DNA from 3 places in the Mesobacillus subterraneus genome. Region 2 is predicted to be linked to each of the others. Evidence: predicted binding sites of a transcription regulator. Region 2 holds the regulator's gene; each other region holds the start of a gene.

Region 1 (5,021 bases), 720 kb from region 2:
CAGGGAAGCTGATTTGATCGTCATCGGGCCTGGCAGCTTGTATACAAGCATCTTGCCGAATTTGCTTGTAAAAAGACTTGGCAAAGAAATATGCAAAGCAAAAGCACGCAAGGTGTACATCTGTAATCTGATGACCCAGGCAGGGGAAACGCATGATTTTGCTGCCAGTGATCATGTAAAAGCAATCTATGACCATATGGATTGTGCTTTTATCGATACAATCCTTGTCAACAGTGAGACCATTCCGCCGGATGTTGAGCTCCGTTATAAGGAAGAGCTTGCCCAGCCTGTCCATTTTGACCTTGACCGGCTGATGTCATTGGGAATTGAAGTTGTCCAGGATGAAATTGCTGAACTAGATGGCAATGTCATCAGGCATGATACAAAAAAAAGTTTCAGAAATTTTATATTCTATGATAATAGATGAAACCAAAAAGAGATATAACGCGTAGATATAGGATGCAAGCGTTTGTCTCTTTTGGGGCCTACAGTCTAAATGCAAAAATAAAATAAAAAGACAGCTGTCACGCTTGCTGATTTACAAAAGGGACAGCGGTGTATAAACAGGGGGGGTGAGAAGGTGTCGTTCGCTTCGGAAACAAAAAAAGGAACTCACGAACATTGACGTGAAGGGCTGCTGCGCTGATGCGGAACTGTCCGCTTTGATCCGGATGAATGGTTCCCTTTCCTTCTCAAATCGAAAACTCATCGTAGACATACAGACGGAAAATGCCGCGATTGCCAGGCGGATCTATACCTTGATCAAAAAAAGTTATCAGGTTCAGGTAGAGCTGCTGGTAAGAAAGAAAATGCGGCTGAAAAAGAATAATGTTTATATTGTCCGCCTTAAGGAATCAGCCAGGGATATTCTGGAGGATTTAAAGATTATTGGAGAAGGCTTTGAAATTATCCATGAAATTTCACCTGAATTGGTGAAAAAGAAATGTTGTAAGCGATCATACTTAAGAGGTGCCTTCCTTGCAGGAGGATCCGTGAACAATCCGGAAACGTCCTCCTATCATCTAGAGATTGCCTCTATGTACCAGGAGCATAATGACTCATTATGTGAGCTGATGAATACATTCGGGTTGAACAGCAAAACGCTTGAGCGAAAAAAAGGCTTCATCACCTATTTGAAGGAAGCTGAAAAGATCACTGAGTTTTTAACCATTGTTGGTGCATATAATGCGCTGCTGCGATTCGAGGATATCCGGATTGTACGCGACATGAGAAACTCGGTTAATCGTCTTGTGAATTGTGAAACTGCTAACTTGAATAAAACAATCGGCGCTGCACTGAGACAGGTGGAGAATATCCGCTTCATAAGGGATACCGTCGGCCTGCAAATTTTACCCGATAAACTGAGGGAAATCGCTCAGCTCCGTGTCGATTACCAGGATGTCACCCTTAAAGAGTTAGGTGAGATGGTAAGCGGGGGAGCAATCAGTAAATCAGGAATCAATCACCGGCTGCGTAAAATTGATGAAATAGCAGATAAACTGCGTGCCGGACAAATTACAAATAAATAGTGGGCTGGAGGAGGAATACTCAATGGTGGAAAAACAGGTGGAAGTAAAATTAAAAACTGGTTTACAGGCTCGACCTGCGGCATTGTTCGTACAGGAAGCAAACAGGTTCACATCCGATATTTTTCTTGAGAAGGATGGGAAAAAGGTAAATGCTAAAAGCATCATGGGATTGATGAGCCTTGCCGTCAGTGCTGGCGCATCCGTGAACCTGATCGCAGAAGGCAATGATGAAGAAGAAGCAGTGGAAAAGCTGGCAGAATATATCCAAAAAGAAAACTAAAAAGATCTTAATAACCAAAAAACTCGCTCCCGTTAGAGAGCGAGTTTTTAATTCGGATGATTATTTATCTTTCTTTTCTTCAAGAACGTTGCGAGTGATGATCTGGTCAACAAGACCATATTCCTTCGCGCGTTCAGCTGTCATGAAGTTGTCGCGGTCAGTATCTTTCGCGATGACTTCAATTGGCTGGCCAGTGCGCTCAGAAAGAATTGTATTCAACTTTTCACGAAGGAAAAGAATGCGCTTTGCAGCGATTTCGATTTCTGTCGCCTGTCCCTGAGCACCGCCCAGTGGTTGGTGAATCATTACTTCTGCATTCGGAAGGGCAAAACGCTTGCCTTTTGTACCAGCAGCTAGCAGGAATGCACCCATTGAAGCTGCCATACCGATACAGATTGTTTGTACATTTGGCTTGATGAACTGCATAGTATCGTAGATTGCCATGCCGGCAGTGATGCTGCCGCCCGGGCTATTGATGTAGATGGAGATGTCCTTTTCCGGATTTTCAGCTTCCAGGAAAAGCAACTGGGCTACGATTGAGTTGGCAACATTGTCATCGATTGCGCTTCCCAGCATAATGATGCGATCCTTTAGAAGGCGGGAATAAATGTCATAAGCCCTTTCGCCCCGATTCGTTTGTTCAATAACTGTAGGAATCAAGTTCATGTTTGTTTTCCTCCTTTAACGTAAAGATCTCTTTTTACTGCACTTTTTAAAAAGCTGGTCTGCCTCAATAAGGCAATTTCCTTCCTTTTAAAAAGGCAAATTGCAGGCTGGCATAAACTGGTTCGCTTGCCAGAACACCTATGTAGTTTTATGATACACGCATGGTCAATAAAGGTCAAACGAATCGCTTGATTAGCCTGCAGAAACTGTTCGACAATAATGTATATTCCATTTTACTGTACCGTATCCATCTTACCCAAGAATGTAATTTTTAAACAATAACAAGCGGTCGAGATCCCAAAAAATCATCCTTGCAAAGGGACCAATCTTACCCTATAATAGGTAAGCGTAACGCTAACTTCAAACATGCCCTCGTGGTGCAACGGATAGCACGTAAGATTCCGGTTCTTGAAATGGGGGTTCGATTCCCTCCGAGGGCGTCACTACTTAATGGAAATGGCTTTTGAGATTGCTCAGATAAAACTGTCCAAGTTTTGTCGGGGGTTTCTCGAAAGCCTTTTTTTATAAACCGAACTTTGATTAGTTTTTCCTTAAAATGGGAGAATCTGCAATTATCACTGATGTTTACGCAATTATGCTCTGGTATTGTGCAATTATCGGGTGAGTATGCGCAATTATATCCTCTGATAGTGCAATTATAGCGACTCTTTAAGAGAATAATTTTTCCAGTTGCTTTTTACTGGTTTTTTTCAAAAAAAACACTTTAAAATTGGTAGGTTACTTGATTCGCTTACCATTTGTCCGGGTTCTGTTCGGGTGATGAACATACTGTTGTGCCTGAATTGCTTTTTTGCCGATTAAACCCAAGCAGTTTATATGACCTATGCCAAATTCTTTCCATACACCAGAGCCTGTTTATCATGTAAAATGGATGAAGGGGTGATTTGGATGGATTTGAAAGCTGGTTTATGGCAAAAGCAGACATTAAAATTAGCGATGACTCAGGAGCTGACCCAGGCAATCGCGCTCTTGCAATACTCAGCCCAGGAGCTTGCGGCATTTCTTGAAGCTAGGTCAATGGAAAATCCCCTGATTCAAGTAGACTTTAAAAATATTACTCACTTTGATTCCAATATGGACCGTACGAGGAAGACAAGAACAAGGACGTTCGAACGGGACCAGAAAAACTTGATTGAGCAGGTCGGAGCAGGAGCGAGTGACACGCTTGAAGATTATCTGCTTTCACAATTAAACTTGCTAAAAGCTACTGCTGAGGAAAAATTGATTTTACATGAATTGATTGAAAATATAGATGAAAACGGTTACTTGACCCTCGATCGAGAAGGTCTAGTAAACAGATATCAAGTAGAACATGAAATTGTTGAATCTGCTTTTTTTAAACTTCAGTCGCTGGACCCGGCCGGTATCGGGGCTCATGATCTCAGGGAATGCCTGCTGCTTCAACTGACGAGGCAAAAGCGGACACCTGAAAATGAGTTGGCGATCACAATCATTCGTGATCAGTTCCTTCTATTTGCTGAGAAAAAATGGAAAGCGCTGGCGAAGATGCTGAATATCGATGTGAAAGACATCCAAAAAGTCCATGACAATATCCAGCAGCTTAACCCAAAACCGGGTGCATCGTTCCAGCGGGAAAAACCTGCCTATATCGTTCCTGACGTTGTGGTGAAACGCCAAGGGGATGAACTCTCGGTAAGTGTGTTCGATTCGCTGATTCCTAAGGTATCTTTTAATGAAGGGTACTTCCGCCAGCTATCTGGCCACAAGGATCCTGAATTGAACAAATTCCTTCAGGAAAAGCAGGGGGACTATCAGTGGATCCAGCGCAGTCTTGCACAAAGAAAGGAAACGCTCCAGAGAGTATCAATGAAAATTATTGAAAAACAACAGGATTTCTTTTTGATCGGACCTGCCCATCTGAACCCGATGACGATGAGGGAAGTTGCCGAAGAACTTGAAATCCATGAATCGACCGTAAGCCGAACAGTCCGTGAAAAATACATGCAGACACCAGCGGGCACTTACGAATTGAAATCATTCTTTACAAGTGCAATCCAGACAACCGAGAACGACCAGGCTTCCTCGCAAAAAGTAAAAGCAGCCATACAGCATTATATAAAAGAAGAAAATAAAAAGAAGCCCATTTCAGACCAGAAACTAGTGGAGATGCTAGAGGACAATGAAGGAATGGTCGTATCCCGAAGAACTGTGGCTAAATACAGGGACCAGCTAGGCATACCATCGTCTTCGAAGCGGAAGAGATTTGATTAAAGCTTTAATGGTAGGTAGTTTTCTGAAGCTGTAAATTGATTGTTTGAACAAAAGCCACAATGTATACGAAAAGGGTTTTGAAGTTTAGTCGAAGGAGATTCATATGAAGAAAACAGTTAAACTATACTCCCGCCCGCGCTGTCATTTGTGCGAAACAGCGCGAGAAATCCTGGAGGAACTCCAGCGAGATTGGAATTTTACAATAGAAGAAATCAATATCGACCTTGACGACGAGCTTGTCGAGAAGTATGGAATCATGATTCCTGTCGTTGAATTGGACGGTGAAGAGCTCC
Region 2 (5,021 bases):
GTACCGAAGTTCCTGATTTCACACTGCCAAGAAAAGCCTCTAGCGAGATAAAAGGTGCCCGTACCGCAAACCGACACAGGTAGGCGAGGAGAGAATCCTAAGGTGAGCGAGAGAACTCTCGTTAAGGAACTCGGCAAAATGACCCCGTAACTTCGGGAGAAGGGGTGCTCATTTGGGTGAATAGCCTAGATGAGCCGCAGTGAATAAGTACCAGGCGACTGTTTAGCAAAAACACAGGTCTCTGCGAAGCCGCAAGGCGAAGTATAGGGGCTGACGCCTGCCCGGTGCTGGAAGGTTAAGAGGAGGGGTTAGCTCACGCGAAGCTCTGAATCGAAGCCCCAGTAAACGGCGGTAGTAACTATAACGGTCCTAAGGTAGCGAAATTCCTTGTCGGGTAAGTTCCGACCCGCACGAAAGGCGTAACGATCTGGGCACTGTCTCAACGAGAGACTCGGTGAAATTATAGTACCTGTGAAGATGCAGGTTACCCGCGACAGGACGGAAAGACCCCGTGGAGCTTTACTGTAGCCTGATATTGAATTTTGGTACAGCTTGTACAGGATAGGTAGGAGCCTGAGAAACCGGAGCGCCAGCTTCGGTGGAGGCGCTGGTGGGATACTACCCTGGCTGTATTGAAATTCTAACCCACGCCCCTGATCGGGGCGGGAGACAGTGTCAGGTGGGCAGTTTGACTGGGGCGGTCGCCTCCTAAAGAGTAACGGAGGCGCCCAAAGGTTCCCTCAGAATGGTTGGAAATCATTCGCAGAGTGTAAAGGCACAAGGGAGCTTGACTGCGAGACCTACAAGTCGAGCAGGGACGAAAGTCGGGCTTAGTGATCCGGTGGTTCCGCATGGAAGAGTATCGCTCAACGGATAAAAGCTACCCCGGGGATAACAGGCTTATCTCCCCCAAGAGTCCACATCGACGGGGAGGTTTGGCACCTCGATGTCGGCTCATCGCATCCTGGGGCTGTAGTCGGTCCCAAGGGTTGGGCTGTTCGCCCATTAAAGCGGTACGCGAGCTGGGTTCAGAACGTCGTGAGACAGTTCGGTCCCTATCCGTCGTGGGCGCAGGAAATTTGAGAGGAGCTGTCCTTAGTACGAGAGGACCGGGATGGACGCACCGCTGGTGTACCAGTTGTCTTGCCAAAGGCATCGCTGGGTAGCTATGTGCGGACGGGATAAGTGCTGAAAGCATCTAAGCATGAAGCCCCCTCAAGATGAGATTTCCCATAGCGCAAGCTAGTAAGAACCCTGAAAGATGATCAGGTTGATAGGTCAGAGGTGGAAGCGCGGTGACGTGTGGAGCTGACTGATACTAATCGTTCGAGGACTTAACCAAATTAGATGACTCGTTTTTCTTGAATTCTTCTTACACATTATCTAGTTTTGAGGGAATAAAACCTCAAACCAAATAGTCTGGTGGCGATAGCGAGAAGGTCACACCCGTTCCCATACCGAACACGGAAGTTAAGCTTCTCAGCGCCGATGGTAGTTGGGGGTTTCCCCCTGTGAGAGTAGGACGCCGCCGGGCACACGAAACAACAGCTGTAATGGCTGTTGTTTTTTTTGTATGCAGAAATACTTTAGTTATAATGGAATCGAAAATAAGATGTAATGTTTGAGAAGAGGCATGGCAACTTCAGACAAGTTTAGATAACAAGAACGAAAGCTGTCGGAAGAAGGAGCAACTTTGGCCAGGTTTCCAGGAAAAAAATCAAAAAGCTGTCACAAGAAGAGTCAACATCGGACAGGTTCAGAGGAAAAGCACAAAAAGCTGTCCCAACCTACTACAACTTCAAACACGTTTGGAGCAACATAAAAGCTGTCAGAACTAAAACCCGCTTCCAACACAAAAAGACGAAATGACTTTAAAATTGTCAAATAATCACCTAGCAAACAATCATTATCTATCCATAGTCATAATACAATTAATCCCATGCCTCTATAGTTTCAGAAGGATAAATGAATCTTTTGTTGAATAATAAAATCATAAGCACATAAGCACCCGTCACTCCAATAATAGAAAGATCCTTCATTAAATAATTATCAATGATAATAGGAGGAATCCATGATAAGACTATTGAATTATTGGTCATTCATTTTATCGACTATCTGGGTTTTACTATTTTACCTATTTTCCTTTACAGGGCCAATTGATTACACCATCTTTGGAACACACCCACACGTCCTGCTTTTAGGTGCGACTTTAATGACTTTATGTATTGGGTTCATCGGGCTTTCAGGTATGAAAGACTGGAAGAGCATAGCCAGGAGCTTTTCAACAGTCTTCCTGACTATGGGGCTATCAGCGCTATTAGTCTTCATTATTTTCTTTGGTAAATTAGCAATTTAGTCGATACAGGCACAGGTGAGAATCTCAGACAATAAAATATAACAGCCTTCTCATTGATGAAAAATAGAAATTTTCCTTTTACTATTTTTCCGTGCAAATACACATTAACGCTGTACCATTCTTTCGCTCCGCCAGCTGCACTCCGAAGCTGTTCCTGATCATAAAATTTCTTGGATGTTTCCTGATATAAGTTTCCATTCGCCTTAAAATGGGTATAATAGCCAACAATCCCCTTATTAACATCTTTTGGCATACATAATTTTTGGAGAAGTGAATTCGGGATGCATTCATTGCATCGGAAAAATTTTTTTTGTATAATTAACGTCAAATATAGTCAAAGTCAGATTGGGGGAGGTTTAGTGAGGAATATATCGGACATCATAGAACATTACCTCAAGCAGGTTTTAGAAATGAGCGATAAAGACATCGTTGAAATCAAACGAAGTGAAATCGCCGATAAATTTCAGTGCGTGCCGTCCCAGATCAATTATGTCATCAATACAAGGTTCACGATTGAACGGGGCTATCTTGTTGAGAGTAAACGGGGTGGCGGCGGCTACATCCGGATCATCAAAGTCCAGGCTTATGATCATGCACATTTGATTGATGATTTACTGTCTTTGATTCAAGTACGTATTTCGCAAAGCAGCGCTGAGCATGTCATCTTCCGTCTTGTAGAGGAAGATGTAGTGACTGACCGTGAAGCAAAAATTATGCTGAGTGTGCTCGACAGGTCCGTCCTGTATATAGAGCTGCCACAGCGTGATGAGCTGCGTGCGAGAATGTTGAAAGCAATGCTGATGGCATTGAAGTATAAATAATATCAAAGCAGATAAAGAGGTGAGGGCATGATCTGCCAAGAGTGTAATCAAAGGCCGGCAACGCTGCACTTCACGAATTATTCAAATGGTGAAAAAACGGAATTGCACTTGTGTGAAATATGCGCACAAGAAAAAGGCGAATTGTTTATGATGAACAACGGCCCTGCTTTTTCGATCAATAGCTTACTTGCCGGACTATTAAATATGGAACCTGCTTTTCCGGAACAGAAAAAAGAGTTTGAAACGGAGCAAGTGGCCCAGTGCCCGCAATGTTCGATGACGTTTCCACAGTTTGTAAAAGTAGGCCGGTTTGGATGTGCGACTTGCTATGATGCTTTTCGCGAACAGCTGACCCCGATTGTAAGGAGGCTCCATAGTGGTAATTCCATGCATAATGGAAAGATTCCTAGAAGAGTCGGCGGGGACCTTCATGTAAGGAAGACAATCGATCATCTTAAGCAAACTCTGAAAAGCCTGATTTCTGCAGAGGAATTTGAGAAAGCTGCTGAGACAAGAGACCAGATCAGGGAACTTGAAAGAAAATTGTCAGCAGGTCAAGAGGGAGGGGAGTAGCCTTGTCATTGGAGAAGTTTATCAATCAGGCTGTCAGCTCCTGGATGAGTGATGATGGACCAGATTCAGATATCGTCCTTAGCTCTCGCATCCGTTTTGCAAGGAATCTTGATGAATATAACTTTCCGACGCTGTACACCAATGGAGAGGCAAAAGCAGTGGTAAGTACGATCATGGAACGTGCCAGTAATACATCAGTAGCTACCTTCGGTCAGTTGGAAATGATCAATATGGATGAAATTCCCCCTTTGCAGAAAAGGGTGTTAGTCGAGAAGCATTTGATCAGTCCGAATCTGGCAGAAAACTCCGTACATGGTGCTGTCTTACTATCTGAAAATGAAGAAGTGAGCATCATGATCAATGAGGAAGACCATGTCAGGATTCAGTGTTTATTACCGGGCTTCCAGCTTAGTGAGGCTCTAAGGGCTGCCAATCAGATTGATGACTGGCTAGAGGATTATGTCAATTATGCGTTTGATGAAAAATTCGGCTATTTGACTAGCTGCCCTTACTAACGTAGGGACCGGCCTTAGGGCATCGGTGATGATGCATCTGCCTGGTCTTGTTTTAACACAGCAAATGAACAGGATTGTCCCTGCGATTAACCAGCTTGGTTTGGTGGTAAGAGGTATTTACGGCGAGGGCAGTGAAGCGCTCGGCAATATTTTTCAAATCTCGAACCAAATTACGCTTGGAAAATCGGAAGAAGACATCGTAGACGATTTAAAAAGTGTCGTAAGCCAGATTATATCTCAGGAAAGGTCAGCGCGGGAAGCATTAGCGAAGACTTCGAACATACAATTAGAAGACAGAGTGTTTCGATCATATGGGACACTTGCCAATAGCAGAATCATCGAAACGAAGGAAGCCGCCCGTTGCCTTTCTGATTTAAGGCTTGGAATAGATATGGGCTTTATAAAAAATATTTCCAAATCGATTTTGAATGAATTGATGATATTAACTCAGCCTGGGTTTTTGCAGCAATATGCGGGAGGACCATTAAGACCGAATGAACGGGATATCCGCAGAGCTGCTTTAATAAGAGAACGATTGAAAATGGAAACAAAAGACGAGTCAGGAGGATGATCTTATGATGTTTGGACGATTTACCGAAAGAGCACAAAAAGTATTGGCACTCGCACAGGAAGAGGCAATCCGCCTTGGACATAACAATATCGGCACAGAACACATCTTGCTTGGCCTTGTGCGTGAGGGAGAGGGAATTGCGGCAAAGGCGCTTTATGGACTTGGCCTTGGAGCGGAGAAAATCC
Region 3 (5,021 bases), 1.4 Mb from region 2:
TTCATTTATAATTTATATGGCTTATGGTAAAATGAGAAAAGATTTAATAATGTAAGAGGTGAAAATCGTGAAATATTTCTGGACACTACTCTGGACATTCCTTCTTGTTCTAATGCTAAATTACGTGGCTGGTGCGATGATCGGTGTTGGATTGGACTTAGTTCAAAGCACGATCCTTGCGATTGTGGCAACAATCATTATCCTTGTGATTCCGGCTGTTCTTCCAAATGGATCTGAAGAAAATCATCAACATTAAAGTACATAAGAAAAGCGCAAGCGCCTCGTTCAGCCCCGACAAGCGACTCGAGGGGCTAGGCGCTGAAGCTAGACAATTCTAGAAGGTGAATTTATACTTTCTTATTCAGAAAAAAAAGTCATCCTAGAGGATGACTTTTTTTCTCTATTAAAGCTTCTTACTTTACATTCAAGGATATATCTCCATTTTCTACGCCAATTTCCACCCGGCTCTTCTCTTTAACTCTGCCTGCAATGATTTCCCTCGCGAGCTTTGTTTCTAAGCTCCTCTGGATGAATCTCTTTAGCGGCCTAGCGCCGTATACTGGATCGAATCCTTGCTCAGCTAAGAACTCTTTTGCTTCATCGGTGATTGACAGCTCAATTTGCTGGTCTGCAAGCCTTGCTTGCAGAGTCTTTATTAATTTTCCAACAATCATCTTAATCTCCTTTAATGCCAGAGGCTTGAAAAGGATGATTTCATCCACACGATTCAGAAATTCCGGACGGAAATGGCCGCGAAGCTGGGCCATTACAAGATCCCTGGTTTCAGAGGAAATTTCCTCGTCTCCCCCCTGCCGGTCAAGCAAGTAATGAGAGCCAATATTGGATGTCATAATAATGACCGTATTCTTAAAGTCGACCATTCTGCCTTGTGAATCCGTTACCCGTCCATCATCCAGCATCTGCAACAGGATATTGAAGACTTCCGGATGAGCCTTCTCCACTTCATCAAGGAGGATGACCGAATACGGATTTCTTCTGACTGCTTCTGTCAGCTGGCCGCCTTCTTCATAACCTACATAACCTGGAGGTGCCCCTATCAGCCTTGATACTGCATGTTTTTCCATATATTCAGACATATCTATTCGAATGATATGTTCTTCACTGTCAAATAAAGACTGAGCAAGCGTTTGGCCAGTTCCGTTTTACCTACACCGGTAGGACCTAGAAAAATGAAAGATCCAATTGGCCGATTTGGATCCTTGATGCCTGCTCTGGCTCTGAGGACCGCGTCGGATACGAGTGATACTGCTTCATCCTGTCCAACAACCCGATCATGTAGAATGCTTTCTAGCTTGAGAAGCTTTTCCCGCTCTCCTTCAACAAGCTTCATCACTGGTATGCCTGTCCATCTTGAGACGATTGACGCAATTTCATCTTCAGTCACTTCTTCGCGAAGGAGCCTCTCACCTTCACTTTTGCTAACCTCCTGCTCAAGTGCCTTGAGGTCTTTTTCAAGAGAAGGTATTCGGCCGTGCCTAAGCTCAGCAGCCTTATTTAAATCATAGTCATTTTCCGCTTTATCAAGTTCTCGCCGAAGTTTTTCCAGCAGTTCTCGCTGCTCCTGAACCTTTTGGATGCCTTCTTTTTCTTTCTGCCACCTTGACTTCATTGCATTAGCTTTTTCCCTCAAGTTAGCAAGCTCCTTACGAAGAGTTTCAAGGCGGACTCGGCTAGCATCATCTTTTTCCTTAGTTAGCGCAGCTTCTTCAATTTCTAACTGCATGACCCTTCTAGTCACTTCATCAAGCTCAGTCGGCATTGAGTCAATTTCTGTACGGATCATCGCGCATGCTTCATCTACGAGGTCAATCGCCTTGTCTGGCAAGAATCGGTCCGTAATGTAACGATCTGATAATGTAGCTGCAGCAACCAGCGCACGGTCATGGATATTCACTCCATGGTGAATTTCAAACCTTTCCTTCAATCCTCGTAAAATGGAAACAGTATCCTCGACATCTGGTTCTTGAACCAATACCTGCTGGAATCGGCGTTCCAAAGCTGGGTCTTTTTCAATGTATTTTCGGTGTTCATCAAGAGTCGTTGCACCGATACAATGAAGTTCCCCACGAGCAAGCATTGGTTTCAGCATATTCCCGGCATCCATTGCCCCCTCTGTTTTACCCGCGCCAACAATGGTATGGAGTTCGTCTATGAATAACAGGATTTTCCCTTCACTCTTTTTCACTTCATTCAAGACCGCTTTTAATCTCTCTTCAAATTCTCCCCGGAATTTCGCACCTGCTATCAGGGCGCTCATGTCGAGTGCAAAAATTGTCTTTTCCTTTAAGCCTTCCGGAACATCCCTGCGAACGATCCTTTGGGCGAGCCCTTCTACAATAGCTGTCTTCCCTACGCCTGGCTCCCCAATCAGGACCGGATTGTTTTTCGTCTTCCTTGACAGGATACGGATGACATTGCGAATTTCACTGTCCCTGCCGATTACCGGGTCGACCTTTCCGGTCCGGACTTCCTCGACAAGGTCACGGCCATATTTTTTTAATACTTCATACGTTGCTTCTGGGTTTTGTGAAGTCACTCTCTGGTTCCCCCTAACCTCTTTAATTCTTGCTAATAATTTTTCTTTGCTAACTCCTAATTTTCTCATTGCTCCGCCAGATTCAGATCCAGGAATTTCAAGAGCGGCCAACAAAACATGTTCTACGGACAAATAGTCATCTTCAAACTGTTTCATTTCCTTTTCGGCCTGAGCTAAAACCTTTTGAAGCGTTGCGGTAATAAATAATTTCCCCTGTTCTACACCACTTCCTGAAACTTGAGGTTTCTTTGACAGGGTAAGATTTAATCCATCTATAAAATGCTCCATTTTCATTCCGATACCAGTAAGCAATGTTGCCGCCAGATTGCCATCCTCTTCAAGTAGGGCAAGCAGCAGGTGTGCATCATCCACTTCCTGGTGATTATGTTGAACAGCCAGGGTCTGGGCTGAAACAAATGCTTTCTGCAAACTTTCGGTCATCTTATTTAAATTCATGCCCAATCACTCCTTGACCTTTTTTGACCTTTAATTATATTATAATAAAAATTCCCAAATAGTAAAGCCATCCGCACTGGATGGCTTTACTGAATTATGATTTTATTCCGGAAATTGCTTTTATCCTGAATGAACAGGATCTTGAACTTTTTATTTGAACTTTGGCATGTACGTCCAGTGGCGATTGTGATTGGAGTTTTCCGGAAAACGGTCCCCAGCTTTTAGTTTGATTTTTTGCGGATTATTGACATTGCTGCCTGTTTCTCCAATTTCAATATAAATCCCATTATTTGGTGCCTTTTGTCCAGCACGAAATTGATGACTTTGACCCATTTGCCATCCTCCTTCATTAAAGTATTCCGGCAATTTTATTATTTACTGATTTAAATAAAGTATTTATGCTTAATTTATCCTTCCAAAAAAAAAGGTTATACGGTACATTAGTGTAATGAGTTTATAAATTAAGTGGAGGAAATTAAAAACCATATGGACAATTTCTATGAACTGATTAAATACATATTTCTAGGCCTATTCCAGGGTATTACTGAACCAATTCCTGTTTCATCAAGCGGACATCTTGAAATAGCAGAGCACTTTTTTAAACTTAAAATTGAAGGAATGAGTTTTGCTCTATTGATGAATTCAGCTTCACTCTTTGCTGTTTTGTTAATTTACAGAGCCGATATCATCCGGTTAATCGTGAACGGGATTGTCTATCTTAAAAGTAAAGATCCCGAAGCAAAATCTGACTTTATGTTCATCATTTATTTGATTGTTGGAACGATTCCTGCAGGAGTCATAGGGGTCCTATTCGCGGATTTTATCGAGGACAAATTAGCTGATATTAAAACTGTCGGCGTAACACTGATCATTACTGGCCTTGCTCTCTGGCTGATCCGAAACCTGCGTGGCCGCAAGAATGACGGCGATTTAAGTCTGAAAGATGCCATTATTGTCGGACTTGCCCAAGCAGTTGCCCTTATTCCCGGAATCAGTCGTTCTGGTGCGACCATTGTCGCTGCGATGAGCCTAGGCATGAAACAGGAAACTGCGCTAAGGTACTCTTTCCTGCTTTATATTCCAGTTAGTTTCGGAGGGATGATTCTCGGGTTTTCTGACCTTTTACTTGATGAACGTCTTGGAGAATTAGCAGTGCCATATATCTTTGCGTTCATTGCATCACTGATTGCCTCTTACTTCTCTTTAAAATGGTTTATGAATATCATGGCGCGAGGAAACTTGAAATACTTTGCGATATACTGCTTCATTGTAGGACCACTTGTCCTCTTCTTTTCTTAATACTCAAAAACCGGCTACCTTAATAGCCGGTTTTTGTGTTTTTTTGTAGGTATATGGAGTGTCCTCTTATCTGCCCTTTTGCATCTTGGATTACTCATTCGGGTTACAGAATCTTCCTATAGGACCTTTTCGCTCCTTAACCACTCATTCGGTCTTATAGAACATCTCTTTGGACTTTTTCACCTATTCAACCACTTAATCTTTCAATATCTCCACAAGCAATGCCTTTTGGGCATGGAGCCGGTTGCCTGCCTGTTCGAATACGATGGAATGCTGGCCGTCGATCACTTCTGCTGTTACCTCTTCGCCGCGGTGGGCGGGAAGGCAGTGCAGGAACAGATAGTCTTCCTTTGCAGCTCTGAGCAATGTTTCGTTCACCTGGTATTCATTAAAATCCGTCAATCTCTGTTCATTTTCGAGTTCCTGGCCCATGCTGGTCCATACATCAGTATAGATGATATCCGCGTCAGCAACTGCTTCTTGAGGAGACTCGGTGATGACCATGTTAGCGCCGCTTTGCGTTGCAAAGTTTGCACAGCGAGCAGTTATCGTCTCATCAGGAAAGTATCCCTTGGGAGAAGCAACACATACATCCATCCCGACTTTTGTACAGGCGACCATAAGTGAGTGGGCGACATTGTTTCCATCACCAATGTAAGCAAGCTTGAGGCCTTTAAGCGTCCCTTTTTTTTCGTAGATCGTCAGCAGG

What was found. The regulator CtsR, encoded in region 2, represses protease genes until heat stress. The targets are predictions, from matches to a motif close to ATGGTCAATAAAGGTCAAACA.
Region 1: clpP (ATP-dependent Clp endopeptidase proteolytic subunit ClpP) is a predicted target of CtsR. The motif match lies at 2,637-2,657, and genes of this name have one in related genera.
Region 3: LC048_RS15220 (Clp protease N-terminal domain-containing protein) is a predicted target of CtsR. The motif match lies at 3,024-3,044, and genes of this name have one in related genera.

The regions. Positions count from the first base shown of each region.
Region 1 is NZ_CP129019.1:235,183-240,203, forward strand. It holds partial or broken gene LC048_RS01070 (gluconeogenesis factor YvcK family protein) at 1-452, shown strand, start outside; partial or broken gene whiA (DNA-binding protein WhiA) at 581-1,529, shown strand; gene LC048_RS01080 (HPr family phosphocarrier protein) at 1,552-1,809, shown strand; gene clpP (ATP-dependent Clp endopeptidase proteolytic subunit ClpP) at 1,870-2,475, opposite strand; tRNA gene LC048_RS01090 (tRNA-Arg) at 2,844-2,915, shown strand; gene rpoN (RNA polymerase factor sigma-54) at 3,385-4,728, shown strand; gene LC048_RS01100 (glutaredoxin family protein) at 4,832-5,021, shown strand, end outside.
Region 2 is NZ_CP129019.1:4,298,845-4,303,865, reverse strand. It holds rRNA gene LC048_RS22475 (23S ribosomal RNA) at 1-1,342, shown strand, start outside; rRNA gene rrf (5S ribosomal RNA) at 1,419-1,534, shown strand; gene LC048_RS22465 (hypothetical protein) at 2,072-2,356, shown strand; gene LC048_RS22460 (CtsR family transcriptional regulator) at 2,716-3,177, shown strand; gene LC048_RS22455 (protein-arginine kinase activator protein McsA) at 3,205-3,750, shown strand; partial or broken gene LC048_RS22450 (protein arginine kinase) at 3,753-4,836, shown strand; gene clpC (ATP-dependent protease ATP-binding subunit ClpC) at 4,841-5,021, shown strand, end outside.
Region 3 is NZ_CP129019.1:2,918,706-2,923,726, forward strand. It holds gene LC048_RS15215 (YjzD family protein) at 68-256, shown strand; gene LC048_RS25100 (AAA family ATPase) at 414-1,097, opposite strand; gene LC048_RS15220 (Clp protease N-terminal domain-containing protein) at 1,100-3,013, opposite strand; gene LC048_RS15225 (YjzC family protein) at 3,164-3,346, opposite strand; gene LC048_RS15230 (undecaprenyl-diphosphate phosphatase) at 3,500-4,312, shown strand; gene argF (ornithine carbamoyltransferase) at 4,508-5,021, opposite strand, start outside.